Regions from separate parts of the Bacillus sp. PK6-025 genome, predicted to be linked through region 2. Evidence: predicted binding sites of a transcription regulator. Region 2 holds the regulator's gene; each other region holds the start of a gene.
The links. The regulator Rex, encoded in region 2, represses fermentation and respiration genes when NADH is low (regulators of the CRP and FNR family bind a similar motif). The targets are predictions, from matches to a motif close to TTGTGAAATATTTCACAA.

Region 1 (8,160 bases), 1.5 Mb from region 2:
GTTTTTGGTGAAAACCGATCAATAGGAGTATATCCCGCCGCGTTTTGCAATAAAGTATTAGAACCATCAGCGGGAGGCGGGATATTCTATGAAGAAAAATATGAAGCTTTGTCTGTGTATGATGATGATCTTTGTATTGACGTTGGCCGGCAGCATAGACGGCTTGGCCGCCGGGGAAAAAGGCGCCGGGCTCAAAGAGCAAATTGATCAGCTGTTAAAGACCGAGCCTGATTTAAAAGGAGCGCTCGCAGGCATCAGCGTCAGGTCCGCAGAAAGCGGGAAAATGATATACGGCCATATGGGCGATACACGGATGAGACCGGCGTCCAATCTGAAGCTTTTAACGGCAGCAGCTGCCTTTTCCGTCCTGGGTGAGGACTATACCTTTCCCACAGAGGTGATGACAGACGGCGCACGATCCGCGAGCACACTCAAAGGCAGCCTTTATCTAAAAGGAAAAGGCGATCCGACGCTTTTGAAAGCCGATTTTCAGCAAATGGCCAAGGCACTCCGAAAACAAGGGATCACTGTCATCCGGGGAGACTTGGTCGGCGATGATTCCTGGTATGATGAGGTCCGCTACTCTCAAGACCTTTCCTGGAGCGATGAAGACGCATACTACGGAGCGCAGATCTCGGCTTTAACAGCTTCGCCAAACGAAGACTATGATGCCGGAACGGTCATCATCGACGTGAATCCTGACGGCAAAACCGGGAAAAAACCCGTTGTATCGCTTACTCCGCAAACTAATCATGTCAAAATCGAAAACGGTGCCAAGACCGTTGCTGCAGACGGAAAAAAAGATATCACGATTAAAAGGGAACACGGCGGAAATACCATCCAAATCAAAGGGACGATTCCACAAGGCGCTTCAAGGGTCAGACAATGGGTTGCGGTTTGGGAGTCGTCAAAATATGCACTCGATTTATTTAAACAGGCTTTACAGCAACAAGGCATTCGAATCCTGGGAGAGACTAAAACCGGCAAAGCGCCAAAAAAAGCGCGCCGCATCACCGCACATCAATCCATGCCGCTTTCAGAGCTGATGATCCCCTTTATGAAGCTCAGCAACAACGGCCATGGCGAAACACTGATCAAGGAAATGGGAAAAGCCGCGAGCCGTGAAGGAAGCTGGGATCAAGGTCTGGAAGTGTTGAATAAAGAACTGCAGGGATTTGGAATGGACACAGAGAAGATCGTTCTCAGAGACGGCTCAGGCATCTCGCATATCAATTTGATTTCTGCCGACCAGATCACAAAGCTATTGTATTCCGTTCAAGAAGAGAAATGGTTTCCGTCGTTTACCCGTTCACTCCCGGTTGCGGGAGAAAGCGACAGAATGGTCGGCGGCACATTAAGAAACCGGCTGAAAGACCCGGCTCTAAAAGGCAAAGTCAGAGCGAAAACAGGCTCTCTTTCAACCGTCAGTACCTTATCGGGCTATATCGATACTGCAAGCGGCGAGACATTGATTTTCTCCATTCTTCTCAATCAGCTCGTGGATGATGAAAAAGGAAAGGATATTGAAGATAAAATCGTTCAAATATTAGCTTCTTCATGACAGCTCCCATTGCTTAAGGCAATGGGTTTTCTTTATTGAAAAGGCTTTCCATTCACTTCGTACTTTTTTCAGCTGAGGCCATATAATGCTAAGAGATTTCATTTCAATAAGTTTAACAGCAGGCAGGGGGAAATATATGAACATTTTGCTGGCTTATTATCGATACTCTCCACATACAAACGGCCCGTCTACCTATATTGATATCCTTAGAAAAAGCTTGGAAGGAGAAGGGCATTCTGTCGATTTAATGTCGCACGATACCCGATGGCTCAACATTCAGGTCGCCGATCAGCAGCCGGCCGATAAACACCGGTTAAAACATGAGCTGATTCACCGTCTTCAAACAGCTTATACCGAAAAATATCCCCTGTGGATATATTGGCGTGAAATGGAGCGCTACAGTTTGGAACAAGCTGTTAAACAGTTTGATCTTAAGAAGTATGATTTGATCCACTGCCACGATTTTATGACGGCAAGAGCACTGGCCCGTTCCAAACCTCAGCACACGCCTTTAATCGTGTCCCTCCATAACTTTAAATATCATGAAGCAAAGATTACCGGGGAATTTGACGAGAAAAGCGGCCAGGAACAGCAATACATGAAAATCGAAGAATGTTTGGGCGCAATGTCTGGAGACGTTGTGGCCGTTCCGTGCGAATGGCTGAAACACGAGCTGATTCAAATTGGTGTGACGCCTTCGAACATCCGAGTCATCCCGTATGGAATTGTAAAAACACCCTTTATCGAAAAGAAAAATAATCTCCCTAAAAGCCTCCCGCATCAAGGAAAAAAGATCATTCTCTGTCCGGCGCGGCTCGTTCCGGTGAAAGGACACCGCTATTTGATCGAAGCGCTTTATAAACTGCGGTGCGAAAGGGATGATTTTCACTGCCTTCTCGCAGGCGAGGGTCCGGAGCTCGAAACTCTGCAAAGCCTGTCCGAAAAGCTCGGTATCGCGTCGGCGGTCTCTTTTCTCGGAAAGCGAAAAGATATACCTGACTTAATGAATATTAGTGATGTCATTGTTTTGCCGTCGCTTCACGATACATTTCCGCTCGTCATCCTGGAAGGGCAGTTCTCCGCAAAACCTGTGCTGGCGACAAACGTAGGCGGGGTAAAAGAAATCATTGATGACGGTGCGAACGGATTGCTTGTTCCCCCGGCAGACAGCGAAGCGCTTACTGAAAAGCTGCGCCTGCTGCTCGACGATGACAAAACCCGGCAAAAATTGGGGCGCCAAGCGTATCAAAAAGCTATGAAACATTGGGATATCAGCTTTCACATGAGGTCGATCGAAAACCTGTATCAAACATTCGAGACACAAAAAAGAGCAGTGCGGTCCTGCAAAAATCATCGAAAAGAGCAGGGGCTGGACCTGGAAATCCTCGAACAAATCGGTGAAAAGAAAACGTCAGAAGCGGAGTACACGATTGCCGGGGAAATCCCGGAACATCTCAAAAGCCAACTTAAAAAAGAGGACCATTACATTCATGTTTATGATTTGTCAGGCGTTTTACTGCAGACAAAAGCGGTCGATTCGAAAGGGTGCTATGAATTTCACCAGCTCCCCCGAGGCAGCTATGTCTTGAAAAGCACTATCGAAGCATTCGGCAATCAGTTCGTATCCCTCGACTGATGATAAATACTTCTGCGCAAGCCGGCTGTTTAGCCGGTTTTTTATATAACAGTTTTCATTTTATTTGACTTTATTATAATACAGATTCAAATAAGAAAATTGCTTCAAACAACATCCTATATTAGGAAAAACGCGATGTTCAAAGAACTTTCTTAAATTTGTTAACTATTTCACAAAACATGTGATTTTTATCACATTCAAAACTGTTATATTAAACATAAGATATAAATGCAACAACTGTTATATCATTTCAACTTGAAAAGAGGGGGATTTAAATGGAACAATGGAAAGGTTTCACCACAAACGTTTGGCAAAAAGAAGTCAATGTCCGCGATTTTATTCTCTCGAACTTTGAGCCATATCAAGGTGACGAATCGTTTCTCGAACCTCCGACGGAAGCTACATCGGCATTATGGGATCATGTAATGGACTTGACAAAAAAAGAGCGTGAAAACGGAGGCGTCCTCGATATGGATACAGAGATCGTCTCAACGATTACCTCGCACGGTCCCGGCTATTTGGACAAAGACTTGGAAAAAGTCGTCGGCGTTCAAACCGATGAGCCGTTTAAACGGTCGCTTCAGCCTTTCGGCGGCATTCGCATGGCGAAACAAGCATGTGAATCCTATGGTTTTGAATTGAATGAAGAAGTGGAAAGAATCTTTACCGATTACCGCAAAACCCATAACCAAGGCGTGTTTGACGCGTATACGGACGAAATGAAACTCGCCCGAAAGGTCGGAATCATTACCGGACTGCCTGATGCTTACGGGCGCGGGCGCATCATCGGCGATTACCGGAGAGTGGCGCTTTACGGCGTGGACTTCCTGATCGATGAAAAGAAAAAAGATGCGGCCGGCACCTCTCGCGTGATGTCTGAAGAAAACATCCGCCTTCGTGAAGAATTGTCAGAACAAATCCGGGCATTGAATGAACTTAAAGCACTTGCAGCAAGTTATGGCTTTGACATTTCCGAGCCTGCGGCGAATGCAAGAGAAGCATTTCAATGGCTGTATTTTGCCTATTTGGCTGCCATTAAAGAGCAAAATGGAGCAGCAATGAGCCTTGGCCGCGTGTCCACGTTCCTTGATATATACATCGAAAGAGATTTGAAAACGGGCGCATTAACAGAACAGGAGGCCCAAGAGCTTGTCGACCATTTTGTCATGAAGCTGCGCTTGGTCAAATTTGCACGCACACCTGACTACAATGAGCTGTTCAGCGGCGATCCGACGTGGGTGACAGAATCAATCGGCGGAATAGCGCACGACGGACGCGCACTCGTCACGAAAAACTCGTTCCGTTTCCTGCATACGCTTGACAATTTAGGTCCGGCGCCGGAACCAAATTTAACCGTCCTTTGGTCTGTCAGGCTGCCGCAAAAGTTTAAAAACTACTGTGCCAAAATGTCGATTAAAACGAGCTCGATTCAATACGAAAATGACGATATCATGCGTCCTGAATACGGGGATGACTACGGCATCGCCTGCTGTGTATCGGCAATGGCAATCGGCAAACAAATGCAGTTCTTCGGAGCACGCGCCAACTTGGCGAAAGCGCTTTTATATGCGATTAATGGCGGAAAAGACGAAAAGCATAAAATGCAAGTCGGTCCGGAAATGCCTCCGGTTGCTTCCGATGTGCTGGACTATGACGAGGTCATGCATAAATTCGATCAGACGATGGAATGGCTTGCAGGCTTGTACATCAATACGCTCAATGTCATTCACTACATGCATGATAAATATTGCTATGAAAGAATTGAAATGGCGCTGCACGACACGGACATTTTGCGGACGATGGCCACCGGGATCGCCGGCTTGAGCGTTGTGGCCGATTCGTTAAGCGCTATCAAATATGCCAAAGTCAATGTTGTCCGCGATGAAAACGGCATTGCCGTCGATTTTGAAACAGAAGGCGACTTTCCTAAGTACGGAAATAATGATGACCGCGTCGACGCGATCGCCGTTGACATTGTCAAGCGCTTTATGAAAAAACTGCGCAAGCACCAGACATATCGCCAGTCTGTTCATACCATGTCAATTTTAACGATCACGTCAAACGTCGTTTACGGCAAGAAAACCGGAAATACGCCGGATGGACGCCGGGCGGGAGAACCGTTTGCTCCAGGCGCGAATCCGATGCACGGCCGCGATACTAAAGGAACGCTTGCATCGCTGTCTTCAGTGGCAAAGCTGCCTTACAGCTATGCGCTCGACGGCATATCCAACACCTTTTCGATCGTCCCGAAAGCGCTTGGCAAAGACGAAGAGAGCCGCGCCGTCAATTTATCAAGCATCCTTGACGGTTACGCCGCAAAAACAGGGCATCACTTAAATGTAAACGTATTTAACAGAGAAACATTGCTCGACGCCATGGAACATCCGGAGGAATATCCGCAGTTAACGATTCGCGTCTCAGGCTATGCGGTCAACTTTATTAAGCTGACGAAAGAACAGCAGTTAGACGTTATCAGCCGTACCTTCCATGAATCGATGTAACGAGCATAAAGCGGAGCGCGGCCGAGGCGCTCCGCCCCATAAAAAGAGGTGATCTTCATCATGGATGGAAATATTCATTCGATCGAAACATTCGGAACCGTTGACGGTCCGGGCATCAGATATGTCGTCTTCACACAAGGCTGCCTGATGCGCTGTCAATTTTGCCATAATGCTGATACATGGGAAATCGGAACCGGAAAACAAATGACGGTTTCCGAAATCGTTCAGGATGTCCAGCAATATCTCCCGTTTATTCAATCATCAGGCGGAGGCATCACCGTTAGCGGAGGCGAGCCGCTTTTACAACTGCCATTTTTAATCGAGCTGTTCAAAGCCTGTAAAAGCCATGGCATACACACGGCGCTCGATTCGTCCGGCGGATGCTATTCGGCGGCGCCGGCATTTCAAGAGCAGATCAAAGAGCTGATCCAGTATACAGACCTTGTTTTGCTTGATCTCAAGCATATCAACAGGAAAAAACATATCAACCTGACAGGAATGCCGAATGACCACATATTGGATTTTGCCCGGTTTCTCGCTGATCATCAAGTCCCCGTCTGGATCCGCCATGTACTGGTTCCGGGGATCTCTGATATCGATGACGATTTAGCAGCCCTCGGCACGTTTATCGGCACGCTGGGGAACGTTCAGAAGGTGGAGGTTCTTCCTTATCACAAACTCGGCGTCTACAAGTGGGAAGCGCTTGGCCTGGATTATCCATTAAAAGGGGTTGAACCGCCAAGTGCCGCCAGGGCCGAAAACGCATACAGACTACTCACCGCCCACTTGCAAGGCGGAGCCATGCTGCAAGAAACATAAACCCTTTTAACCGGACAGACTTTTTCCAACAAAAAGCTGTCCTTTTTGTCTTACCGCACAACCGTATAAAAAATCCCTTTTTTTACAATAGTAAGATGAGAAAGATGCGCCTGCTGCGGCAGGCCGACAATAAAACAGCAAGGTGGGCGGGAAGCATGTATCATTTGTATTCTCACAACGACTTGGATGGAGTCGGCTGCGGAATTCTCGCAAAGGTGGCTTTTGGCGAACGGGTCGAGGTCCGCTACAATTCGGTCACCGGACTTGATATGCAAGTCGGACGTTTTTTGGAACGGACAAAAGGAAAAGAAAAACAGCATGAAGGCCTGTTTATTACCGACTTGTCCGTTCATCAAGAAAATGAAGAAAGGCTGGACCATTATGCTGAAGCGGGCGGAAAGGTCAAACTCATCGACCACCACAAAACTGCGCTTCATTTGAATGAACGTTCTTGGGGCATGGTAAAAGTTCAACATGAGGACGGCAGGCTCGCTTCAGCGACTTCTCTTTTTTATGAATACTTAATAGACAACGGCCATATTCAAGAGACAAAAGCGATGGATCAGTTCGTCGAACTCGTACGCCTCTATGATACATGGGAATGGGAACAGACGGACGCGCTCGAAGCAAAGCGCCTGAATGACCTGTTTTTTATGGTCTCCATTGACGAATTTGAGGAAAAAATGGTCCGGCGCCTTAAAGAAAGCGACGCGTTTTCATTTGATGAATTCGAAGAAAAAATCTTGGATATGGAAGAAGAAAAAATTGAACGGTATATCCGCAGGAAACGGCGGGAAATCGTTCAGACCTTCATCAATGCACACTGCGTCGGCATCGTGCATGCGGAATCCTATCATTCCGAAGTAGGGAACGAACTCGGAAAAACGTATCCGCACCTTGACTATATCGCCATCTTAAATATGGGCGGCAAAAAAGTGAGCCTTCGCACCATCCATGATGAAACAGATGTATCAGAAATCGCCGGCACGTTCGGCGGAGGCGGCCATGCCAAGGCAGCGGGGTGCCCGCTGACAGATGAAGCATTCAAGCTGTATGTGACTGAACCGTTTCCGCTGGAGCCCTTGAGAGCGGATGCCTTTAAAAACGTCTATAATGTAAAAGAGTCGGACAACGGCAGCCTTTATATCAACAGGGACGAAGACCAGTTTTTTCTCTTTCCTGGAGAACACGGCTGGAACATTCAATTAAACGGCGTGACTCAGCATGAGACATTTACTTCATTCGAAGAGGCAGAACGGTTTATTAAAAGAAATTATGCTGCATGGCTCGCAAGGGATGAAGCATTTGTCCAATATTTGATGCAGCAGGTGAAACAGGCGATCCAAACGACAGGCTAAAGACTTCGACAGTCTTGGCCTGTTTTTTTATATACAAAAAAGAACAGCTGGCATATAATAACAGAAAGTTCCGATTTTTCCAAAAGGGGAGATGTTCATGAAAGAAAAGAACACAAGCTGCAAAACAAAAGAATTTCGGGCCGTGTGGATCGCCACCGTCACAAACATTGACTGGCCTTCGAAAAAAGGGCTGACAATCGAAGAGCAAAAAACAGAATATGTGAAGCTTTTGGATGCTGTGACAGCCATGGGGATGAACGCAGTTGTCGTTCAAATTAAGCCGGC
Region 2 (8,160 bases):
ATGAAAAAGGCGGCTCAGCTTTCTTTAGAGGTAAGGGTATCGAATCATATTGCACAAAGCTTATACAAAAAGCTCGGCTTTGAGCCGGGAGGAATTCGTAAAAATTATTATACCGATAATGGGGAAGATGCATTATTAATGTGGGTGAGACTAAATGAATCATAAAAAAGATCTGTATGTATTAGGAATCGAAACAAGCTGTGATGAGACGGCCGCCGCGATTGTCAAAAACGGAACGGATATCATTTCAAATGTCGTAGCGTCGCAAATCGAGAGTCATAAACGGTTTGGCGGCGTTGTTCCCGAGATCGCATCAAGGCATCACGTGGAACAGATGACGATCGTGCTTGAGGAAGCCTTTGCACAAGCGGACATGACATTTGATGACATTGATGCCATCGCAGTAACGGAAGGACCGGGGCTTGTCGGCGCTTTATTGATCGGCGTGAATGCCGCGAAAGCGCTCAGTTTTGCCCGGGGCATACCGCTCGTAGGCGTCCATCACATTGCCGGTCACATCTATGCCAACAGACTTGTTCAGGACATTCAATTTCCGGCGATTGCCCTTGTCGTCTCAGGCGGCCACACCGAACTCGTGTATATGAAAGAGCACGGCTCATTTGAAGTCATCGGAGAGACGCTCGACGATGCGGCAGGCGAAGCCTATGACAAAGTGGCGAGAACGATGGGGCTTCCTTATCCGGGAGGACCTCACATTGACAAACTTGCGCAAAAAGGCGAGGCAAATGTGCCGCTACCGCGCGCATGGCTTGAAGAAGGCTCTTATCATTTCAGCTTCAGCGGATTGAAATCTGCAGTCATCAACACGCTTCACAACGCTTCACAAAAAGGTGAAACGATAGCTCCGGAAGATTTGTCAGCCAGCTTTCAGGAAAGCGTCATTGATGTCCTTGTCACAAAAACGGAACGCGCTGCGAAAGCTTATGGCGTCAAACAGGTGCTGCTTGCCGGAGGAGTTGCTGCAAACAAAGGGTTGAGAGCGGCGATTGAAAAAACGTTCAGCAGCCATCCGGAGATTGAGCTTTTGATCCCGCCGCTTTCGCTGTGTACGGACAATGCCGCGATGATTGCCGCCGCAGGTACGGTTGCTTTTGAAAAAGGAATCAGAGGAAAATATGATATGAACGGTCAGCCTGGCTTAGATCTGACGTCTTATTAAAACCTCACGCTCTGTGAGGTTTTTTTGCCCGGGAATAGTTATTAACAGGTTATTAACATATATCCACAGTCTTGTGTATAATGTTAAAAACCTTAATTTACAGACCTTTTTTACCTGTTAATAATGTGTATAAATATTATGTTTTTTGTGGATATTGTGGGTAAATCGCTTTCTTTCTTTTAAATAAAGGATTTTAATTGTGGACAAAAAAACCGCTCCGGCTTGGAGCGGTTCATCCTTTATTCATTTGTAGAGAGTGTTTCCCATTCTGTTAACAGTTGTTCAAGCTCCTCATTCAGCCGTTCATTTTCAGAGTGGATTTCCTGGACCTTCTCATGGTCTTGGAAGACGGCGGGGTCACACAGGAGCTCCTCATTTTTTTCGATCTGTTCTTCAATGTCCGTAATTCTTGTTTCGATTTCTTCAATCCTTCGCTGCCGCTGGCGTTCTTTTCTTTTCAGCTCTTTTTCTTCCTCATAGCTCTTTTTTGCGCCAGGTTTTTCGGAAGCGTTTTTCTGATGCTCTTCCGTCTGTTTTTCTAGTTCTTTCAGTTCAAGCTGCTGCGCTTTTTTTTCTGTGTAATAATCGTAGTCGCCTAAATATTCTTCTGCTTTGTCGCGGGAAAGCTCCAGTACTTTTGTCGCGATCCGGTTGATAAAATAGCGGTCATGGGACACAAATAATATCGTTCCCGGGTAATCGATCAAAGCGTTCTCCAAGACTTCCTTGCTGTCCAGGTCGAGATGGTTTGTCGGCTCATCAAGAATAAGGAAGTTCGCTTTTTGGAGCATCAGCTTGGCGAGGGCAAGCCTTGCTTTTTCGCCGCCGCTTAACGCGTGTATAGGTTTTAATACGTCTTCTCCCGAAAACAGGAAGTTGCCGAGGCAGGTCCGGATATCCTTTTCATTCATTTCCGGATAATCGTCCCAAAGCTCGTCAAGCACGCGTTTTGACGACGTCAATTCAGCCTGTTCCTGGTCATAGTAGCCGATTGAGACATGGGAGCCTGTCGCGATTGTTCCCGATACCGGCTGCAGCTTTTGAATCAATGCTTTTAAAAGGGTTGACTTGCCGATTCCGTTCGGTCCGACCAGTGCAACGCTTTCCCCGCGGGTGATGTGAAAGTTCAATGAACGGAGAAGCGGGGGCTGCTCCTGATAGCTTACTGTCAAGCCTTCCACCCGCAGTACATCGTTTCCGCTTTGCCTTGTAATTTCAAAGCGGAAAGACGCCGACTTTTCATCTCCGAGCGGTTTGTCCATGATCTCCATCCGTTCAAGCTGCTTTCGTCTGCTCTGCGCCCGTTTCGTCGTCGAAGCTCTAGCCAGATTCCGGTCGACGAACTCCTGCAGCTTGGTGATTTCGTCCTGCTGCTTTTCATAAAGCTTTGTTTCCTTTTCCAGCTGTTCGGCTTTTAATTGGAGATAAGAGCTGTAGTTCCCGGTATATTTTTTGCTTTGGGACCGGCTGATCTCGTAAACTTGGGTAACCACTTTGTCAAGAAAGTACCTGTCATGGGAAACGATTAAAATCGCTCCGCTGTAATTTTGCAAATATTGTTCAAGCCATGTCAGGGTATCGATATCCAAGTGGTTTGTCGGTTCGTCCAAAATGAGGAGGTCGGGTTTTGTCAAAAGCATTTTTCCGAGGGCAAGCCTTGTTTTTTGACCTCCGCTTAAGTCCTGGACGCGGACGGAGTCGTCAAATCCCGCAAAGCCGAGCCCGTGCATGACGGATCTGACCTCTGCCTCATATTGGTAGCCGCCTTTGTCCTTGAACTCCTGCTGAAGCCTGTCATACGTCTTCATCAATGATTCAAGCATGTCCGGTCCGGCCTGCGCCATCTTTTCCTCGATCGCGCGCATTTCTTGTTCCATTTTTTTCAGAAAATCAAATACCGACAGCAATTCCTCTTTGAGCGTCAGCTTGGAATCGAGGCCGGAATGCTGGTCAAGGTAGCCCATCGTCAAATCTTTCGGCTTGATGATGTCCCCCTTTTCATATGAAAGTTTTCCTGCGATAATCTTTAGAAGAGTCGATTTTCCGGCGCCGTTGCGTCCGACGATCGCAATCCGGTCCCGAGATCTGACTTCGAGTTTTATATTCGTTAAAATCGTATCGGCTCCAAACGATTTTGAAAGTTGGTTCACTTGTAAAATCATCATGATCTTTCACCTCTTGTCTGCTATTTTAAGTGTAGCCTATCACTGCGCAGTCAGCAAACATTAAGTGAAGTCTGGAAGATTTTAGCCAAAGAAAAAGACAGAATGAAAAAAATAGTGTATGATCGTTATAAGGAGAGTTCAGAACATGAATGAGTTTACACATTTTAATGAACAAGGCAGAGCCAAGATGGTTGATATAAGCGAAAAGGAAGCTTCAGTACGCACAGCTGCGGCTGTTTCAAGCGTGTCTATGAATCGAACAGTACATGAAAAAATCAAAAACCGGGAAATCGGAAAAGGCGATGTATTGTCGGTGGCGCAAGTGGCCGGAATCATGGCCGCAAAACAGACATCCGCCATCATCCCGATGTGCCATCCGATCGCTCTGAAAGGAGTCGACATCGCCTTTCGCTGGGAGGAGAAAGAACAGAAGAGCATCCTGCATATTCAATCTAAAGTGAAGACCAAAGGGAGCACAGGTGTGGAAATGGAAGCGTTAACTTCGGCCTCCGTATGTGCGCTGACCGTATATGACATGTGCAAAGCGGCGGATAAGGGAATGGTGATAGGACCGACCTTTCTTCTCGAAAAGACAGGCGGGAAAAACGGTGACTATAAAAGGGAAAAAGCTGATGTAGACATGGAGGATTAGTTTATGAACATGGATCATTCAAAAATTCCGCAAGCGACAGCGAAACGGTTGCCATTATATTATCGTTTTTTAAAAAACCTTCATGCATCCGGAAAACAGCGTGTATCTTCCGCTGAGCTGAGCGATGCCGTCAAAGTCGATTCTGCGACCATCCGCAGGGACTTCTCGTACTTCGGCGCGCTCGGAAAAAAAGGATACGGCTACAATGTCAATTATTTGCTGTCCTTTTTCAGAAAGACGCTTGATCAGGATGAAATGACGAACGTAACGCTCATTGGCGTGGGGAATTTGGGGACAGCCTTTCTCCATTACAATTTTATCAAAAATAATAATACAAAAATCGCCATGGCGTTTGACATCAATGAGGAAAAAATCGGAACCGAGGTCGGCGGTGTTCCCGTCTATGATCTGAATAGACTTGAAGAGCATATGACGGATGATATCCCCGTCGCCATTTTGACGGTACCGGCTCAAGCCGCACAGTCGATTACAGACAGGCTGGTGGAGCTTGGCATTAAAGGCATTCTTAATTTCACGCCGGCCCGCTTGAATGTGCCGGAACACATTCGCATTCATCATATAGATTTGGCGGTTGAACTTCAGTCGCTGGTGTATTTCATGAAACATTATTCAATGCAGGAAAAGTAAAACGGAAAACGAAAAATAAAGGAAAGGGGGCAGGCTTTATGCCAATCGGTCCTGGAAGCTTTATTTTAATTGTCGTGGTGGCGCTTCTGATATTCGGCCCGAAAAAACTTCCCGAGCTGGGAAGAGCAGCGGGAAACACGCTGAGGGAGTTTAAGAATGCGACAAAAGGTTTGGCTGACGACGATTCCGATAAAAAGAAAGAAGATCAGTAGGATAGGATGACATTTATGAAGGAAAGAGAAATGTCGCTGATAGAACATATCACAGAACTACGCAGACGGCTTGTGATCACTTTTTTCTTTTTTGTTTTATTTGTTGTGGCAGGCTTTTTATTGGCAAAGCCGCTGATTATCTATCTGCAGCAGACGGATGAAGCGAAGCTGCTGACGCTCAACGCGTTCAAGCTGACCGATCCTTTATTTGTGTACGTGCAGTTCGCTTTCATCATCGGCGCCGTCTTGACTTCGCCGCTTGTTTTATACCAGCTGTGGGCTTTCATTAGCCCGGGGCTGTATGAAAAAGAACGAAAAGTGACGCTCAGCTATATTCCGATATCGATTATTCTTTTTTTAGGCGGCATTGCCTTTTCTTACTTTATTTTATTTCCGTTTGTCGTGGACTTTATGACGAGAGTCTCAGATGATCTGAATGTCAACCAGGTCATCGGAATACACGAATATTTTCAGTTTCTGCTTCAGTTGACGCTTCCTTTTGGCTTATTGTTTCAGATGCCTGTGGTCATCATGTTTATCACAAGGCTCGGCCTCGTGACGCCGATGTTTTTGGCGAAAATCAGAAAATACGCATATTTTGTGTTGTTCGTCATCGCGGCCCTCATTACACCGCCTGAGCTTTTGTCGCATTTAATGGTCTCAGTGCCATTGCTCATTCTTTATGAAATCAGTATCGTGATTTCAAGAATATCCTACAGGCAGGCGCAAAAAACAATGATTCAAGAGGAAAATCAAGCGTTTTTGAACGACCATACTAAATAAGAGCCATTCTTTTTCAGAATGGCTCTTTTCCTTCACAAAAAAGGCTATTGATCTTTTCGTTTCATCTTGCCGGCCAGGGCGAACATTTTAAAGGAAATGCTGATATTATAGGCTGCGAAAAGCATCAGCAGGATCGTGTAAAAAGACCACATGCTTCCGGGCGAGGTTGCCGCCAGATATGTAAACAGCACACCCGTTAATAAATAAATCGCTCCCCAGAATTTAGGGCTTCTCATCATAGAAATCCTCCAATAATCATTTGCATTTTCTCGACGTGTTTCAAATATTCTTCAATAGGCTCCCGGAATGTCTGCAGTAAGACGACGAGCGTATTCATGGCGACATGGGCGAAAATAGGCACGATAATCCGGTTGGTTCTGACATATAAAAAGGAGAATGTGAATCCCATTGCTGTATAAATGAGCAGATGGCTGAAATCCAAATGGACGACCGAGAAGAGCACCGAACTGAACAAAGCGGCAATGAAAAAATTCGTTTTCTCATAGATTGCACCGAAAATGATCTTTCTGAAAATGATTTCTTCAAGAATCGGTCCGAATACAGAAGAGACAAACACCATCAGCGGCAATGCGGTGATGATTTCCATGATCCGCTGCGTATTTTCCGATTCCGGGTTGACCCCGAACAAGTACATTTCGATCGAAGCGGCAATTGACTGCGAAAACAAAGCGAGAAAAACGCCGGCAACCGCCCATCCGATTGACGCTCCAACCGATGCTTTCGGGCGGTTGCGAAGCGTCGTCTTCGGCACCGTCCGCAAAATCAGCAGCACGATAACGAGACAGAGGGTAAACGCGATGACAGACCAGACGCCTGTCAATGTAAGCTGGGCTTCAGCCTTTGGCTGTCCTTTGCCCACTCCCAAAAAGTAAAGAAGAGGCAAGCCGACAGCGGCCGACAATTGCATGAGAACGTATGCCAATATAATAAACCAGTATTGTTTTCTCAAGCTTTATGTACTCCTTTTCTAAAAATCTAATTCAGACTATGTTTATTGTAACACACTCTTTTTAAATTATAGGATGATAAGGACATGCGGAGAAATGTAAGCGCAAAAAAATTTGACCTTATCACTTGAAATTGCCTGGGAGATTCTTTATTATAAGAATTGTGTTAGCACTCACCGAGTGCGAGTGCTAAAATTACATATGAAAATATTGAGGAGGTTGTTTCATTGTTAAAGCCATTAGGTGATCGCGTTGTCATTGAGCTCGTTGAGTCTGAAGAAAAAACTGCCAGCGGAATCGTACTTCCTGACTCCGCAAAAGAAAAACCACAAGAGGGTAAAGTGGTTGCAGCCGGTTCAGGCCGTGTGTTAGAGAGCGGAGAGCGCGTTGCATTAGAAGTTAAAACAGGCGACCGCATCATCTTCTCAAAATATGCAGGTACCGAAGTGAAATATGAAGGTACTGACTACTTAATCTTGCGTGAAAGCGACATTTTAGCTGTTATCGGCTAAGTCATAAATAAAAACGAGACAATTATATAGGAGGTTCGAATAACATGGCAAAAGATATTAAGTTTAGCGAAGAAGCCCGCCGTTCAATGCTGCGCGGTGTAGATGCATTGGCGGATGCTGTAAAGGTAACTTTGGGACCTAAAGGACGCAACGTCGTTCTTGAGAAAAAATTCGGTTCTCCATTAATCACAAACGACGGTGTTACCATCGCGAAAGAAATCGAGCTTGAAGACGCGTTCGAAAACATGGGCGCAAAGCTTGTTGCTGAAGTTGCGAGCAAAACAAACGATGTTGCCGGTGACGGTACAACAACAGCGACAGTTCTAGCTCAAGCGATGATTCGCGAAGGTCTTAAAAACGTAACTGCCGGCGCTAACCCTGTAGGCGTGCGCAAAGGTATCGAGCAGGCTGTGGCTGTAGCGGTTGAAAGCCTGAAAGAAATCTCCAAACCAATCGAAGGCAAAGAATCAATCGCACAAGTTGCTTCAATCTCCGCTGCTGACGAAGAAGTCGGAAGCCTGATCGCTGAAGCGATGGAGCGCGTCGGCAACGACGGTGTCATCACGATCGAAGAATCAAAAGGATTCACAACAGAGCTTGAAGTGGTTGAAGGTATGCAGTTTGACCGCGGATATGCGTCTCCTTACATGGTGACAGATTCCGATAAGATGGAAGCGGTTCTTGAGAACCCGTACATCTTAGTAACAGACAAAAAAATCACAAACATTCAAGAAATCCTGCCGGTGCTTGAGCAAGTTGTTCAGCAAGGCAAACCGTTGCTTCTGATTGCTGAAGACGTTGAAGGTGAAGCTCTTGCAACATTGGTTGTCAACAAGCTTCGCGGAACATTCAACGCAGTGGCTGTTAAAGCGCCTGGATTCGGAGACCGCCGCAAAGCGATGCTCGAAGACATCTCGATCCTGACAGGTGCCGAAGTGATCACAGAAGATTTAGGTCTTGACCTTAAATCAACTCAAATCAACCAATTGGGACGCGCTTCTAAAGTTGTTGTGACAAAAGAAAACACAACAATCGTTGAA
Region 3 (8,160 bases), 1.5 Mb from region 2:
CCGTCAGACAGGCGAAGTTCGCTATCAATCAAGGGCTTGAGACAGATATCGAAACTGGACTCGCGATAGAACAAAAAGCCTACGAGCTGACGATTCCGACGAAAGACAGAACAGAAGGGCTGAAAGCTTTTACAGAAAAGCGGAAGCCGTATTATACGGGAGAATAAAACGAACGGGGGGACAGCCGATGCCGGCCGAAAAGGAATTGTATGAACGCATTCGCCGGATTCAGGAAGGCGGAGCGCAAAAATACCATGAAGCTAATGAGAAAAAAGGAAAATTATTTGTCAGAGACCGATTAAAGCTACTGCTTGACGAAGGCCTCGACCTTGAGGACGCTTTTTTTGCCAATTGCATGGCAGACGGGCTTCCAGCAGACGGAGTCGTCACGGGAATCGGAAAAATCGGCGGCCGAACCGTTTGCGTCATGGCTAATGATTCAACGGTTAAAGCAGGATCATGGGGAGCGAGAACCGTCGAAAAAATCATCCGCATCCAGGAAACAGCCGAAAAGCTGAATTGTCCGCTTCTTTATTTGGTCGATTCAGCAGGCGCAAGGATTACGGATCAAGTTGACATGTTTCCGGGGCGAAGAGGAGCAGGGCGGATTTTTTATCAGCAAGTCAAATTATCCGGGCGCATCCCGCAAATCTGTCTTTTGTTCGGTCCTTCAGCGGCAGGCGGCGCCTACATACCGGCTTTTTGCGATATCGTTATCATGGTCGAAGGTAACGCCTCGATGTATTTAGGCTCGCCGCGCATGGCGGAAATGGTGATCGGCGAAAAAGTGTCGCTTGAAGAAATGGGCGGAGCGCGAATGCACTGTTCTGTTTCAGGCTGCGGAGACATTCTTGCCGAAACGGAAGAAGATGCGATCAAGTCGGCGCGCCGGTATCTTTCCTACTTTCCGCCGAACTACACCGAAAAAGCGCCTGTCATTGAAGCAAAACCCGCTCGTCCGTTTGACCGGCCGTTGGAGGAGATCATTCCGAAAAACCAAAACGCACCGTTTCAAATGATGGATTTAATCGACCGGATCATTGATGAAGCGTCTTTTTATGAGATCAAAAAATTGTTCGCGCCAGAGCTGATTACCGGTTTGGCGAGGATTCACGGGCAGCCTGTCGGCATCATCGCCAATCAGCCGCGGGTCAAAGGCGGTGTGTTGTTTCACGATTCGGCAGACAAAGCCGCAAAGTTTATCAATTTGTGCGATGCCTATCATATCCCGCTGCTGTTTCTGGCTGATATCCCCGGCTTTATGATCGGAACAAAAGTCGAGAGGGCGGGTATTATCAGACACGGAGCGAAAATGATCTCAGCGATGGCCGAAGCAACCGTGCCGAAAATATCCGTCATCGTCAGGAAAGCTTATGGCGCAGGCTTGTATGCGATGGCGGGACCGGCCTTTGAGCCTGACTGCTGTCTGGCGCTGCCTACGGCTCAGATTGCTGTGATGGGTCCGGAAGCAGCGGTAAATGCCGTTTATGCCAAAAAAATCGCACAATTGCCTGAAGAAGAGCGGTCCGCCTTCATTGCCGAAAAACGGGAAGAGTACCAAAAAGACATAGACATTTACCGGCTTGCTTCAGAAATGATTGTCGACGGGGTCATTCCGGCCGATTCGCTTCGTACGGAACTCATCAAACGGCTGAATGCATATATGACCAAATACATGATATTTACGGAACGGAAGCATCCTGTTTATCCCGTCTAAAGGCCAATGAAACGAAAAGGGGGAAACGGTATGGCCGAAAAAGCGGTTTGGCAGCCTGATCCGGAATTTGTAAAAGCGACCCGGCTGTTTCAATGGATGACAGCTCTCGGTTTTTCCGACTATGATGATTTTTTGAAAGCAAGTACAGACGATATCGCCTGGTTCTGGGAAGAGGCCGAAAAAGCGCTCGGCATCAGCTGGTACAAGCGGTACAGCCAAACATTGAATCTCGATAAAAGCATAAAATGGCCGAAATGGTTTTCCGGCGGACGCTTAAATGCCGTTTGCAGCGCCGTGGAAAAATGGTCCCGACAGCCTGATACGGCCGAGAGGACAGCCCTCATCTGGGAAAGTGAAGACGGAAAAACAGAACGGATCACCTATTCTTCTTTACATCAAAAAGTCGCCCGTGCGGCAGCAGGCTTTAAAAAACAAGGCATATCAAAAGGGGATGTCATTGCGATTTACATGCCGATGATCCCGCAAACGGTCATCGCCATGCTTGCCGCCGCTAAAATCGGCGCGGTATTCTCCCCGGTTTTTTCAGGCTACGGGGCCCATGCGGCAGCCGCGAGACTCAGCGCTGCCGGAGCAAAAATTCTTGTCACGGCAGATGCCTTTTTGCGAAGGGGAAAGAAGGTCTGTATGAAGAAAGAAGCTGACAAAGCAGCAGACCGCGCCCCCACTGTCCAAAAAGTTGTCGTCTGCCGGCTTCACGATGGCGAACAAGATTGGAATCATAAGAGAGATATAGACTGGAATGAATTGATGAAAAGCGATCCTCTCCAGATGACAGAAGAAATGGACAGTTCAGATCCGCTCATGCTGCTTTACACATCGGGCACGACAGGACAGCCGAAGGGAGCGGTTCATACCCACGCCGGTTTTCCGCTGAAAGCTGCATTTGATGCGGGCTTCGGGATGGATGTCAAACAAGGGGACACGTTTTTCTGGTTTACAGACATGGGCTGGATGATGGGACCGTTTTTAATATTCGGGGGACTCATAAACGGAGCGGCAGTTTTGCTGTATGACGGAGCACCGGATTTCCCGGCCCCGAGTCGGCTGTGGGAGCTTGTCAGCAGACACCAGGTGTCGCATCTCGGCGTCTCTCCGACGCTCATTCGCTCACTGATGCAGCACGGCGAAAATTTTCTTCATCAATGCGACCTGAGCAGTCTGAAGGCAATCGGCTCAACGGGAGAACCATGGAATTATGAACCGTGGATATGGCTGTTCCGCCATGCTGGAAAAGAGCGGATTCCTATTTTTAATTATTCAGGAGGAACGGAAATTTCAGGCGGCATTTTGGGCAATGTGCTCCTGCGGCCAATCACGCCGATGACGTTTAATTCGCCTCTGCCTGGCATGGCGGCCAATGTCTTCAACGAAAAAGGGGAGGAAGTCGTCAATGAAGTCGGGGAGCTTGTCCTGACAAAGCCGTGGGTCGGCATGACGAACGGTTTTTGGAAGGAGCCGTCCAGATATGAAAAAGCATATTGGAGCCGCTGGACTGACGTCTGGGTGCATGGCGATTGGGCAAAACGTGATGAAAACGGCTACTGGACGATCAGCGGACGTTCTGATGATGTGATCAATACTGCTGGGAAAAGGATCGGGCCCGCCGAAATAGAGTCCGTACTGGTCGGCCATCCAGCGGTGGCGGAAGCAGGCGTTATCGGCGTTCCGGATCAGCTCAAAGGTCAGGCTGCCGTCTGCTTTGTCGTCCTCACACAGTCGGAAAAGCCGTCGGAAAAACTAAAAGATGATTTGCTGAACCTCGCCTCTGACGCGATCGGTAAAGCGATCAAGCCAAAAGCGGTTTACTTTGTCAGCGGTCTGCCGAAGACGAGAAATGCAAAAGTGATGAGACGGCTGATCAGAGCTGCCTATTTGAACGAGCCGGCAGGCGATTTGTCAACATTGGAAAATCGTCAAACATACGATGAAATTGCCGGCCTTTCAGCGCAAAAAAATCTGTAGTATACTGGATAAGGCTTGCAGACAAAGAAGAAGGACACGTCCTTCCTCTTTTTATTTTAAGACCAAAAACTCACATTCTGACGATAACCGAACCTCCGCCGGCCGCGCAGACGCGGTTTTGCTGCTCTTCAATTGAACGCAGCAGCTGATTGTTGCATTCCATGAGTTTGATCAGCAATTCCATTTGATCTTCGAGATTTTTCAGCCTTTGATTCATCTGCTGAGAAGATTGGCCGGTGTGCATGTGCGGGGCTGAAGGCGGATAAGACGTTTCAGAATTCCATTTTGAATACATAGAAATAGGCCTCCATCATCTAAACTGATATATCTTATCGTATGATCCTAAAATCGCAACGTTCGCCTAAATCAAAACGAGAGGAACTAAAACATGTACTTGACGATAAAGGAAACCGCAGAATATTTAACGCTTTCAGAAGCATATGTTGAACAGCTTGTGAGAGAAAAGAAAATTCGCACCGTCTTCGACGGACAGCAGCATTTAATCAACAAAGATCAATTCAATACCCATATGGAACAGATGGAAAAGTATAAAGAGTGGGCGGAATCCGTTCTGAACGAACCCATCCCCGAAGATCCGGATGTTAAAGATGAAGATTAACCGAGATAACGATAATTTCATTATGTAAACTAGGTGCGTTTCTGGGAAATATTCGCACGACTCTATCATGACGTGTGAATGGGACGTTTCGTAAAAAAAGACACAATATAGGAAATGAAAGGGATGAAAGAAGCCCTATATATAAAGTTTTCTATGATTTTATTTCATTTCCGAAACAATCACGTTCATTTTTTGTTCAAAAAGTGTTATCATTTAGTAGTAAAAAATACAGCGTGTTTTGAGATTGCGGGTTTTCGGGAATTCCAGACTGAAAACAGCAAAACAAACACAAAAGGGGAGAACCTTTTTGCGGACTTGTTTGTGCACAAATTCACAAACTGTGAAAAAGGGGTTCCTTCAAAAAACAGCACATCGCTTATTGAAAAGGAGAATTGGTTATGCCGGAAACAATCGATCAAACAGCTGATCAAACAAACGAATCTGTAAGCCAAAGCCAACGCGATCTTATCGATCAACTGCTAAAACCTGAAGTACAGGAGTCTTTGACTGTTTTAGTCGACCAGCTTCCAAAGCTGACAGAACTGGTCAACATTTTGACAAAGTCTTACGATTTCGCACAATCCGTTGCAACTGATGAAGTATTAAAAAATGATACGGTCGGTGCCATCACAGAAATTCTTGAGCCTGTCAAAGATACGGCAAAAGAAATCACGGCTACCGCCATTGAAGCAAAAGACCGCGCTGACGAAAGCAATGAAGTCATCGGACTTTTCGGTTTGCTGAAAATGCTTAAAGATCCGCAGGCCCAAAAGATGTTCCGCTTTGTTCAAAGCTACCTGCAAATCATGTCAGAACGCGAAAAACAAAAATAATCACTATACATTCAGAATAAGGACGGAGGATTCACGATGTCAAAACATATCGTCATTTTAGGCGCTGGTTACGGCGGATTACTGTCTGCTTTAACAGTTCGCAAACACTACACAAAAGAAGAAGCAAAAATCACAGTGGTTAACCAATACCCGACACATCAAATCATCACAGAACTGCATCGCCTTGCTGCGGGCAACGTGTCAGAACAGGCCATTGCGATGCCGCTTGCAAAGCTTTTCAAAGGAAAAGACATCGATCTTAAAATCGCCAAAGTCAACTCGTTCTCAGTTGACAAAAAAGAAGTCGCTCTTTCTGACGGCTCTACCCTGACGTATGACGCGCTTGTCGTCGGTCTTGGTTCTGTCACTGCTTACTTCGGCATTCCTGGCCTTCAAGAAAACAGCATGGTGCTCAAATCTGCAAACGATGCAAACAAGATCTTCAAGCATGTTGAAGAGCGCGTGCGCGAATACGCTAAAACGAAAAACGAAGCGGATGCTACGATCCTAATCGGCGGCGGCGGACTAACAGGCGTCGAGCTTGTCGGTGAACTCGCCGATATCATGCCGAACCTTGCGAGAAGCTATGGTGTCGATCCGAAAGAAATCAAGCTGAAGCTTGTTGAAGCCGGTCCGAAAATCCTGCCGGTTCTTCCGGATGAGCTGATCGAACGTGCGACAAAGAGCCTTGAAAAACGCGGCGTTGAATTCTTGACAGGACTGCCTGTCACAAATGTAGAAGGAAACGTTGTTGATTTGAAAGACGGGCAAAAAATCGTCACAAATACATTTGTCTGGACCGGCGGTGTTCAAGGCAATCCGCTGATCGGCGAGTCAGGTCTTGAAGTGAACCGCGGACGCGCAACTGTAAACGATTTCCTTCAATCCACATCACATGAAGACGTATTTGTTGCAGGAGACAGCGCCGTTGTCTTCGGTCCGGATGGCCGTCCGTACCCTCCGACAGCTCAAATCGCTTGGCAAATGGGCGAGCTGATCGGCTACAACCTGTATGCATACTTAGAAAACAAATCAATGGAAACGTTCAGCCCTGTCAACTCAGGCACGCTTGCAAGCCTTGGCCGCAAAGATGCAGTTGCCGTTATCGGCGCGAACAGTACATCTCTTAAAGGCCTGCCTGCTTCATTGATGAAAGAAGCGAGCAACGTCCGTTATCTGACTCATATTAAAGGTCTGTTCAGCCTTGCTTATTAATGGAAATGAAGCGCTACTTATAGTTTAAACTATAAGTGGTGCTTTTTTTTGCTTTAAATTTGACGGGCAAATGAAAATATTGTGGTAAATTTGAACCAAAATGCATTGACAAAAAGACGGTCTCATCGCATTATATGAATATAAAATAAAAATATTCATATGTTTATAAATCAAGGAGAGACTGACATGCCAAAATTTACCGAAAAAGAAAAGGAAGCGATACGCTCAGCTTTAGTGCAAAGCGGAAGAGAGCTTTTTGCGCAGCTTGGATTGAAAAAAACGAGCGTTGGTGAGCTAACAGCCTCGGCCGGAATTGCCCAAGGCTCATTTTATACATTTTTCGACTCGAAAGAGGAGCTTTATTTTGAGATTTTGCAGCAGGAAGAAAGTAAGATCCGCGCCCAGCTTGAGGCATCATTTTCTGAAAGCGGGGAAACATTTGCACAGTTTTTGCGTGAAGCATTGGCGGTGATGGAAGATAACCCGTACATTCGCCAAGTTTACGATGACAACTTACTCGAGACACTCTTCCGCAAACTCCCCGAAGAAAAGCTGCAGGCGCATTTCGACAGCGACGAAGATTTTTTCAAGCCTTTAATTGAAATGGGCCAGGAAAAAGGTTGGCTTGTCAGAAAAAAACCGGAGACGATCGTCAGTGTGATTCGCGCCATTGTTCTTTTATCCTTTCAAAAATCAAATATTGGGGAAGACCGCTATGACGAAACGATGGATTTGCTTATCGAATTGATCGGACAGGGGCTTTCGGCCAAGGAGGATGCATCCCATGATTGAAGTCAGCGGGCTTCGCTTCACATACCCCGGACAAAAAACGCCCGTATTGAAAGGAATCGACTTTTCGATTCAAAAGGGTGAAATTTTTGGATTTCTCGGCCCGTCCGGTGCTGGAAAAAGCACGATTCAAAAAATATTAATCGGTATTTTAAAGCAATATGAAGGCCGGGTTTCTGTGATGGGGAAAGAATTGAGTCAAGCCGACAGCTCCTTTTATGAGAAAATCGGCGTCGCCTTTGAATTTCCGAATTTCTATCAACGATTAACGGCACTGGAAAACTTAAATTTGTTCCGTTCCTTGTATGCATCTGAAACCGAGGAGCCGGAAACGCTGCTCGCTTTAACGGGTCTTGAAGAGTACGGCCGGACAAAGGTATCCGCTTACTCAAAAGGCATGAAAATGAGGCTGAATTTTTTGAGAGCCCTGATCAATCAGCCTGATCTTTTATTTCTAGACGAACCGACCTCGGGGCTCGATCCCGTGCATGCCAAAAAATTAAAACAGCTTATCCTGAACAAAAAGGCGGAAGGGAAGACGATCCTGATCACAACGCACCACATGCAAACAGCTGAAGAAATCTGCGACCGCGTAGCTTTCATCGTTGACGGCAGGGTGGCTTTGATTGATTCTCCAAGCGCCTTGAAAGTGCAAAAAGGAAAAAGGCACGTAAAAGTGGAGTACCGCAGCCGCAGGCAGCTGGAAACTGCTCAATTTGACCTTGATCAGATCGGCAGCAGCCCGGAATTTTTGAACTTGATCAAGGACCACCCTGTGGAAACCATTCATTCCCAAGAAGCATCGCTTGAAGACATCTTTATCGATGTGACGGGGAGGCGTTTAAGTTGAGGATCTTATCAGCGATTTCCCATGATATCAAACTTCAGTTCAAGCACGGTTTTTATTATGCCTATTTGCTGATCAGCGCGGTGTATATCGCTGTGTTGCAGTTTCTTCCAGCTGATTACAGGGAGGCGGCCAACATTGCCTTGACGTTTTCAGA
Region 4 (8,160 bases), 1.4 Mb from region 2:
CACGGTCATTCGTTTGATTCGTGTTTAATATCGGTAAGTGAGGGATAGTAAACGGATGTAAAAAATAAATGGTTCATTTGCGGACTTTTTCGTTTATCATGAAAATAAAAAAAGGAGTGCCGCTTTTATGTTTATAAAGCTTACGCAAGGAGAAAAGCAAGCGATCATCGAGGAAATCAAACGCTTTTATGTTGAAGAAAGGGGAGAAGAGGTTGGAGACATCGCGGCGATTCAAATGTTTGAATTCGTAAAGGAAAAGCTGGGCCCTTACTTTTATAATCAGGCGCTGAAGGACAGCCGCAGAGTCGTGGAAGAGAAGGCAGCGGCGATTGAAGAAGAGCTCTTTGCGCTGGAGCGCCGTCTGTGACAACGCGCTCTCCTTTAGCAAAACCGAAGGGATTGAAAGACCAATGGAGTTTCTGAAGCAATTTATGATTTTCAGCGGGCTGAATGATGAAGAGTTCAAACAAATCGAGCAAATCGCGGTCAAGCGCACCTATCAGCCGAGAATGTTTGTTTTTATGGAAGGGGAAGAGAGGGAAGCGGTATTCTTCATTAAATCCGGTCTTGTTAAAGCCTTTAAAATCGATGAAGACGGCAATGAGCAAGTGATTTCGATTCTGCAAAGCGGGGACATGTTTCCCCATGTCGGCTTTTTTGACCGCTCCCCATACCCGGCAACAGCCGAAGCCGTTCAGGAAACCGAGTTGATCGTAATCCGCATCGCTGATTTTAATGAACTTTTGATGAAATATCCGGAAATGACAATAAAAGTGATGCAAATCATGGGGAAAAAGATTCTCGATTTGCAAGAGCGGATCCAGGGTTTTATTTCAAAAGATGTCCAGCACCGCTTGACGCATGTATTAATGAAGCTCGCTGCAGAACACGGCATTCCTCAAGAAAAAGGGGTCTACATCAGCCTGCCCATTACCAATCAGGATTTTGCGAACATGGTCGGAACGTCAAGGGAAACGATTAACCGCACATTAAATGAAATGAAAAAGAAAAATCTGCTGACAGCTGACAGGAGCGGAATTTTCATACATGATACAGACTGGCTGAACGGCTGCAATTGAAGGATAAGATGAAGGCTTTCCATTGAACAACAGATGGAAAGCCTGTTTTTATTTTGTTCACAAATCCGCCATTATTTAAGTGATCTGGTTCACAACCGGTGTGCTGCATATCCAGTATCTTAGGACATGCAAAATCAAAAAAGGAGTGAACCGCAATGGAAGTTCAAAGAAAGACGGTGCCCGTTAAAAAAGCATCGAAAAACGGTTTTTTGAAATCTGTTCTCGTCTTTACTTTAATCGTTAGTTTTTCGGTGCTGCTTTTGGGAGGCTATTGGATCTTCAAAGGACTTGCACCAAGACCAGTTGAAGTGTCCGGGCCAAACGGAGAGGTGCTCATGACCAAATCGTCCATTTCAGGCGGTCAGGCCGTATTTCAAAAATACGCGCTGATGGATTATGGCACGATTTTGGGGCACGGATCTTACATGGGGCCTGATTACACGGCCGAAGCCCTGAAAATCTATACGGAAGGGATGCAGGATTTTAAGGCGGAGGCACGATACGGCAAGCGCTTTAAACAACTTTCAGATGAAAAGCAGTCCACCATCCGGAATCAAGTCATCCGCGAAATGAGAAAAAACCGTTATAATCGCGCGTCAGATACATTGAAGCTGACAGATGCGCAGGTTTATGGATTGCAGCAAGTGCGTGATCATTACCGCAATGTCTTTAAAAAAGGAGACGGCTGGGGGCTTGAGCCCGGTTTAATTAAAGAAAGCCACATGCCTAAACGCGACAGAGCGTGGGTTGACAGCGAAGACCAAATCACGCAGATCTCCGATTTTATCTTCTGGACGGCATGGCTTTCTAGTACATTAAGGCCTGGCGACGACATTACGTACACGAACAACTGGCCGTATGATGAAGATGCCGGAAACACGATGTCATTTGCCGCCGTTTGGTGGAGCGGCGCAAGCGTCACCATCCTTATTTTATTTGTCGGCATTATTTTATTCGTGTTTTACCGTTACAAGCTTGGAATGAAAGAGGCTTATCAGGAAGGGGCGTTTCCGGTATTTGATCTGGATAAACAGCCGCTTACGGCATCACAGGTTAAAACCGGAAAATATTTCGCCGTTGTGTCGCTGCTGTTTTTTGTTCAGGCCATGTTCGGAGCTTTGCTTGCCCACTATTATATTGAGCCGGACAGCTTTTTTGGGATCGATTGGATCAGGGATATGTTGCCATTCAGCATATCTAAGGGATTTCACCTCCAGCTGGCGATCTTCTGGATTGCGACTTCATGGCTCGGTATGGGCATTTATGCAGCGCCGCTTGTCGGAGGCCGCGAGCCGAAAAGGCAGGGGCTGCTTGTCGATATTCTGTTTTGGGCGCTGATCGTCCTTGTCGGCGGAAGCATGGCTGGCGAATGGCTCGGAGCGAAAGGCCTTTTAGGAAACAACTGGTTCTTATTCGGCCACCAAGGAATGGAATATATTGAACTCGGCCGCTTCTGGCAGGTCATTCTCGCACTCGGCATGCTGATATGGCTGTTTATCGTTTTCAGAGGCATTAAGAGCGGCCTCAAGCGGGAATCTGATAAAGGCGGTTTGATTCATCTGCTGTTTTATTCTTCGATCGCCATTCCGCTGTTTTACGGTGCAGCCTTTTTCTTTAATCCCGGCACAAATATTACAATGTCGGATTTTTGGCGGTGGTGGATTATCCATCTTTGGGTGGAAGGGATTTTTGAAGTCTTTGCCGTCGTGGTCATCGGCTTTTTGCTCGTGCAAATGAACCTGGTTACGAAAAAATCGACCGTCAGAACGCTTTATTTTCAACTGACGATCCTGCTGGGGAGCGGTGTCATCGGGATCGGACATCATTACTATTACAACGGTTCTTCCGAAGTTTGGATCGGCCTCGGTTCCGTCTTCTCATGCCTGGAAGTGATTCCTCTTACCCTGCTTGTATTGGAAGCTTATGAACAATACAAGATGATGAAAGACGGAGGCCATCATTTCCCGTATAAAGCAACGTTCTGGTTCTTGATTTCAACGGCGATCTGGAATCTGGTCGGTGCAGGGGTATTGGGCTTTTTGATCAATCTGCCTGCTGTCAGCTATTTTGAGCACGGCCAGTTCCTGACACCTGCCCACGGGCACGGGGCGATGATGGGCGTGTACGGCATGTTTGCCATTGCTGTCTGGCTGTATACGCTACGCAATATCGCCAAAAAAGAAGCGTGGAATGATAAATGGCTGAAAATAGCCTGCTGGTCGCTGAACATCGGCTTGTTCGGAATGGTGTTTATCAATTTGTTGCCGGTCGGATTTCTTCAATTGAAAAAAGCGTTTGAAGACGGGTACTGGAGCTCAAGGGCGCCTGAGTTTTTACAGCAGGATACGGTGCAAACGCTGCTGACTTGGAGGGCTGTGCCGGATACGATCTTTTTAGCCGGAATCGTGATTTTGGTCATATTCAGCATCAGAGCATTATTCCATCTCCGCAAACCGACGCATCAGGAAGGAGAAGCGCTGCCAGTTAAAGACATTGCTTCAGATGAATAGATAAACAAAAAGACAGAGGAAGTGAAATCCTCTGTCTTTTTATTTTATTGATTGGCTTCCGCTTCAAGCCGCGGGAACAAAATATTGTTTTCCAGGTGAATGTGCTGAAAAAGATCTGTTTCCAATTCATCAAGCTTTAAGTAAGTCAGTGTATATGTTGTGCATGCCCCTTCAGGAAGGGTATAGTCATTGGTCACTTTTCTCAGTTCCTTCAAGATGCTGCCTGCGGCTTCATGCTCTTGTTCAAGGACGTCGATCGCCTGAACCGCTTCTGCCAGGCTGTCCATTGATCGCGTCTCTTCATAGGCCGTCACTTTCGGGAAAATGAGTTCCTCTTCCTGAAAGAGATGGTGTTCCAGTTCAGTTTTCAGCTGATGGAACAATTGATGGACCTGGGCGAGTTCCGGATGATGGATGCCGTGAACCCGGTAGACTTTTGTGACAAAGCCTGATAGTTCAGGAAGCACCTCATACAGGTAAGCATGGTGCGTATGAATCACATGGTCGATCAGCTGTGAATAAAGGGCTTCACTCCAGTTCGTCTCTTTTGCGTTCAATGCCTTTGTCTCTTGATATAATGTATTGATTTTTGCTAAAATTTCTTCTTCATTTAAATCCTGTTCTTTTATCGCTTCACCGATCGGGCGGTTGCCCCCGCAGCAAAAGTCGATGCGATATTCTTTCAGCAGCCGGCTGGCTCTTGGAAAACGCGTAACAATATCACCTGTTTTTGTGTTTTGATCAAATACTGCTTCCATTTGTAAAACCTCCTGAAGTGTTTTTTATGCTATGGGTTAAATGTAACGGGTTCACCGATGGAAAATCGTGATCTACATCACATTCGGGAAAAATGACAAAAAAAGCAATAAGTCAGAAGAAATCGGGAAATAGCTATAGATAACTTTTCATGTTGGAGGCCTGCAATGGAGCATTTATCCTGGCTTACATTTACGATGCTGATTCTCGCCAGTTACCGGCTAACTCATTTGATTGTTTTTGACAAGATTACGGAGTTTATCCGGAAACCGTTCATGAAGAAAAAGCAGACGGTTGATGAACAAGGGCAAGTAGAAACGAAAAAAGTGCCGAAATCAAACTTCGGCTATTTGCTGAATTGCTATTGGTGCGCAGGGATATGGTGCGCTTTGATCATCGCTGTCGGGTATCTGATTGTCCCAAAAACGATATTCCCGTTAATTTTAATTTTATCGGTCGCAGGTGGACAGGCGATTCTTGAAACGCTTGTCGGTGTCGCAACAAAACTTGTCAGCTTTTTCTCTGATTTAAAGAAATAAACCATTCCAAGCGGATGGTTTTATTTTTTTGACAATAAAGTGACACAAACAGCAGAGAGAACATGTCCGCTTTGTGAACTTTTTACAGCGATTTTTTCCCGGTTGCCGCATTTTAGGCAGAGGGAAGACATTATTTTGAAGAAGAATCAGGTTTTAAAATTTCGAATTGAGAGAAAAAGGAAGCACAAAGTCCCCGGTCATACTTTTTTAGCTTTTCATCATTAGCATTCAGACCTCCCATTTCATACGAAAAGAGGAAATAGATAGATTTTCAAAACGAAAAAAACGTGAAATATGGTTGATAGACAATCAATGAATAGTTTTTTTACAATCAGTAACGTGCTACAAGCCAAGAAAGGGGTGAAAATGTCTGCCAGAAAGTGTTTTTGGAAAATAACATCATTGGAGGAAAAAGAATGTCATACATGAAACGTTCCATTTCTGTCTTCATCGCCTGCTTCATGGTAGCAACACTCGGCATCAGCGGTATCATCGCACCTAAAGCGTCTGCCGCTTCTCAAACACCCGTTGCTGTAAACGGACAGCTCACCTTGAAAGGTACGCAGCTCGTCAATCAAAAAGGAAAAGCGGTTCAGCTGAAAGGAATCAGTTCACACGGGCTGCAGTGGTATGGCGATTATGTCAACAAAGACTCGTTAAAATGGCTGAGAGACGACTGGGGCATCAATGTCTTCCGCGCGGCTATGTATACGGGTGAAGGCGGCTATATTGACAATCCGTCGGTTAAAAACAAAGTGAAGGAAGCCGTCGAAGCGGCAAAAGAACTCGGAATCTATGTGATCATCGACTGGCACATACTGAGCGACGGCAATCCAAACCAAAACAAAGCGAAAGCAAAAGAGTTTTTCAACGAAATGTCAAGGCTTTACGGCAAGACGCCAAACGTCATTTTTGAAATTGCCAACGAGCCGAACGGCGATGTCAACTGGAACCGTGACATTAAACCTTACGCTGAAGACATTTTGTCCGTGATCCGCAAAAATTCTCCGAAAAATATTGTGATCGTTGGGACAGGCACTTGGAGCCAAGATGTCAACGATGCGGCGGACAATCAGCTGAAAGACGGCAATGTCATGTACGCGCTCCATTTTTATGCGGGTACGCACGGTCAGTCTTTGCGGGATAAAGCAGACTATGCACTCAGCAAAGGAGCGCCGATTTTCGTCACAGAATGGGGAACGAGCGATGCTTCCGGAAACGGCGGTGTCTACCTCGACCAATCCAGGGAGTGGCTGAAATATTTAGACAGCAAAAAAATCAGCTGGGTAAACTGGAGCTTGTGCGACAAACAAGAGTCGTCAGCTGCTTTAAACTCCGGCGCCTCTAAAAAGGGAGGATGGTCTCAATCCGACTTATCCTCATCAGGTAAATTCGTCAGGGAAAACATCCGCAGCGGATCAAACGGTTCGTCAGGAGACTCTGGATCGGATTCGAAAGGGTCAGATCAAAAAGACCAGAAAAAGGATCAGGATAAACCAGGTCAAGACAGCGGCGCTGCAGCCAACACGATAGCAGTACAATACAGAGCGGGGGACAACAATGTAAACGGCAACCAAATCCGCCCTCAGCTCAACATTAAAAACAACAGCAAAAAAACCGTGTCTTTAAATCGAATCACTGTCCGCTATTGGTATAAAACGAATCACAAAGGACAAAATTTTGACTGCGACTATGCCCAAATCGGCTGCAGCAAAATCACGCACAAATTCGTCCAATTAAAAAAAGCGGTAAACGGAGCAGACACGTATCTTGAAGTAGGATTTAAAAACGGTACATTAGCGCCGGGTGCAAGTACAGGCGAAATCCAGATCCGTCTTCACAATGACAACTGGAGCAATTATGCCCAAAGCGGCGACTATTCATTTTCTTCAGGTTCAAACACGTTTAAAAATACGAAAAAAATCACGTTGTATGAGAATGGAAAACTGATTTGGGGCGCTGAACCTAAATAACGGCACTTTAACGGACACCGAATTTGGTGTCCGTTTTCGTATATATTATAATGGAAGGAATGAGGAATATTTTTGTAAACATGAAAGGAGATGGATGTATGAATGAAACATTGCAGCAATACATGATGCTTGTCAAGGAAAACTACGACACGATCAATGGACCTGATTACGCAGGCAAAGAGGAAGACATTGAAAAGCGAAAAAAACAAATCGCGCTTTACGCCAAAACGCTCCAGCAAGGTTTTTCAACAGATGACGACTATGATGAATTCGCAGATGCCGTGATTAAATGCGCATACGGAGATCTGACAATGGAAGAATTAGAAACGGTTTATCGGGAATTAACGTCTTCATAATCAATAAAATAAGGGGGAGAAGAACCATGAAAGATACGATCATGAAGACAGACCGGATGATTTTGCGAAAAATGAGGCGTGATGACGCGGAAAACCTGCTCGAAATCTTTTCTGACCCGACAGCCATGGAATATTATCCATCGACAAAGAATGAAAAACAGACATTGCAATGGATCGACTGGACGCTTGAAAACTATGAAAAACATGGAATCGGTCTGTGGGTTGCCGAACATAAACAAACAGGCGAATTTCTAGGTCAATGCGGCATCGTGCCACAGGAAGTCGAAGGATCGGACGAAATGGAAATCGGCTATTTGTTTAAACGGAGCGTCTGGAAAAACGGCTATGCAGCCGAAGCGGCATCAGCATGCAAACAGTATGGATTTGAGGCATTTCACCTGAAAAAAATCGTATCTTTACCTGATGCGAAAAATCTGCCGTCCAGAAAAGTTGCCGAACGAATCGGCATGACTTTAGAAAAAACGATACATAAATGGGGAAAAGAAATTGCCGTATATTCAGTTTATCGATAAAATTTTTTATTCTGTCTCACTAACTTGAGTATACTTTGAGATTGAGACAGAATTTCTTTTCAATCCTTAACTTCCGAGAATATATATTATGTAAACTAGAAAGAAATGAAGGTCAGGATTATGCAATGTTCCTCCATCAGCTGTACGACACAAAACCCTTGGTTGCATTAGCCCTTGAACTACTTTCACTAAACAGTTCTTTGACATAAAATGCAGCCATAATTTCCATTCCTATAACCCATTCTTCGCAAACTCCTTTAACTTACATTGTAATTTTGGCTGGTTCTCTCAACTTTACTTTACTGATTTGAAATGTCCACAACATTATATGTAATAGTTCATTGACTTCAACATCAGCATTCACATGTAATGTATTAACTTCACTCCATACATTAAGCATGCAGTTTGCATATT

Region 1: a site for Rex is predicted at 3,356-3,373, ahead of pflB (formate C-acetyltransferase). Genes of this name have one in related genera too.
Region 3: a site for Rex is predicted at 4,639-4,656, ahead of M1D67_RS11155 (helical membrane plugin domain-containing protein). Genes of this name have one in related genera too.
Region 4: a site for Rex is predicted at 4,413-4,430, ahead of ric (iron-sulfur cluster repair di-iron protein). Genes of this name have one in related genera too.

The regions. Positions count from the first base shown of each region.
Region 1 is NZ_CP096509.1:2,129,505-2,137,664, reverse strand. Features, by position in the region: gene M1D67_RS11130 (ABC transporter permease) at 1-25, shown strand, start outside; gene dacB (D-alanyl-D-alanine carboxypeptidase/D-alanyl-D-alanine endopeptidase) at 89-1,561, shown strand; gene M1D67_RS11120 (glycosyltransferase family 4 protein) at 1,698-3,197, shown strand; gene pflB (formate C-acetyltransferase) at 3,473-5,698, shown strand; gene pflA (pyruvate formate-lyase-activating protein) at 5,759-6,517, shown strand; gene M1D67_RS11105 (DHH family phosphoesterase) at 6,673-7,875, shown strand; partial or broken gene M1D67_RS11100 (glycoside hydrolase family 10-like protein) at 8,003-8,160, shown strand, end outside.
Region 2 is NZ_CP096509.1:640,873-649,032, forward strand. Features, by position in the region: gene rimI (ribosomal protein S18-alanine N-acetyltransferase) at 1-165, shown strand, start outside; gene tsaD (tRNA (adenosine(37)-N6)-threonylcarbamoyltransferase complex transferase subunit TsaD) at 155-1,180, shown strand; gene M1D67_RS03250 (ABC-F family ATP-binding cassette domain-containing protein) at 1,420-3,345, opposite strand; gene moaC (cyclic pyranopterin monophosphate synthase MoaC) at 3,491-3,997, shown strand; gene M1D67_RS03260 (redox-sensing transcriptional repressor Rex) at 4,001-4,645, shown strand; gene M1D67_RS03265 (twin-arginine translocase TatA/TatE family subunit) at 4,684-4,857, shown strand; gene tatC (twin-arginine translocase subunit TatC) at 4,864-5,640, shown strand; gene M1D67_RS03275 (YdiK family protein) at 5,685-5,876, opposite strand; gene M1D67_RS03280 (CPBP family intramembrane glutamic endopeptidase) at 5,876-6,610, opposite strand; gene groES (co-chaperone GroES) at 6,836-7,120, shown strand; gene groL (chaperonin GroEL) at 7,165-8,160, shown strand, end outside.
Region 3 is NZ_CP096509.1:2,138,906-2,147,065, reverse strand. Features, by position in the region: gene M1D67_RS11180 (enoyl-CoA hydratase) at 1-167, shown strand, start outside; gene M1D67_RS11175 (acyl-CoA carboxylase subunit beta) at 188-1,717, shown strand; gene M1D67_RS11170 (AMP-binding protein) at 1,748-3,700, shown strand; gene M1D67_RS11165 (hypothetical protein) at 3,771-3,995, opposite strand; gene M1D67_RS11160 (excisionase family DNA-binding protein) at 4,089-4,319, shown strand; gene M1D67_RS11155 (helical membrane plugin domain-containing protein) at 4,718-5,152, shown strand; gene M1D67_RS11150 (NAD(P)/FAD-dependent oxidoreductase) at 5,189-6,367, shown strand; gene M1D67_RS11145 (TetR/AcrR family transcriptional regulator) at 6,554-7,159, shown strand; gene M1D67_RS11140 (ABC transporter ATP-binding protein) at 7,152-8,006, shown strand; gene M1D67_RS11135 (fluoroquinolone export ABC transporter permease subunit) at 8,003-8,160, shown strand, end outside.
Region 4 is NZ_CP096509.1:2,077,488-2,085,647, forward strand. Features, by position in the region: gene M1D67_RS10880 (DUF2164 domain-containing protein) at 128-367, shown strand; gene M1D67_RS10885 (Crp/Fnr family transcriptional regulator) at 411-1,079, shown strand; gene M1D67_RS10890 (nitric-oxide reductase large subunit) at 1,235-3,589, shown strand; gene ric (iron-sulfur cluster repair di-iron protein) at 3,634-4,347, opposite strand; gene M1D67_RS10900 (DUF1360 domain-containing protein) at 4,513-4,884, shown strand; gene M1D67_RS10905 (cellulase family glycosylhydrolase) at 5,310-6,857, shown strand; gene M1D67_RS10910 (YnfE family protein) at 6,956-7,213, shown strand; gene M1D67_RS10915 (GNAT family N-acetyltransferase) at 7,240-7,746, shown strand.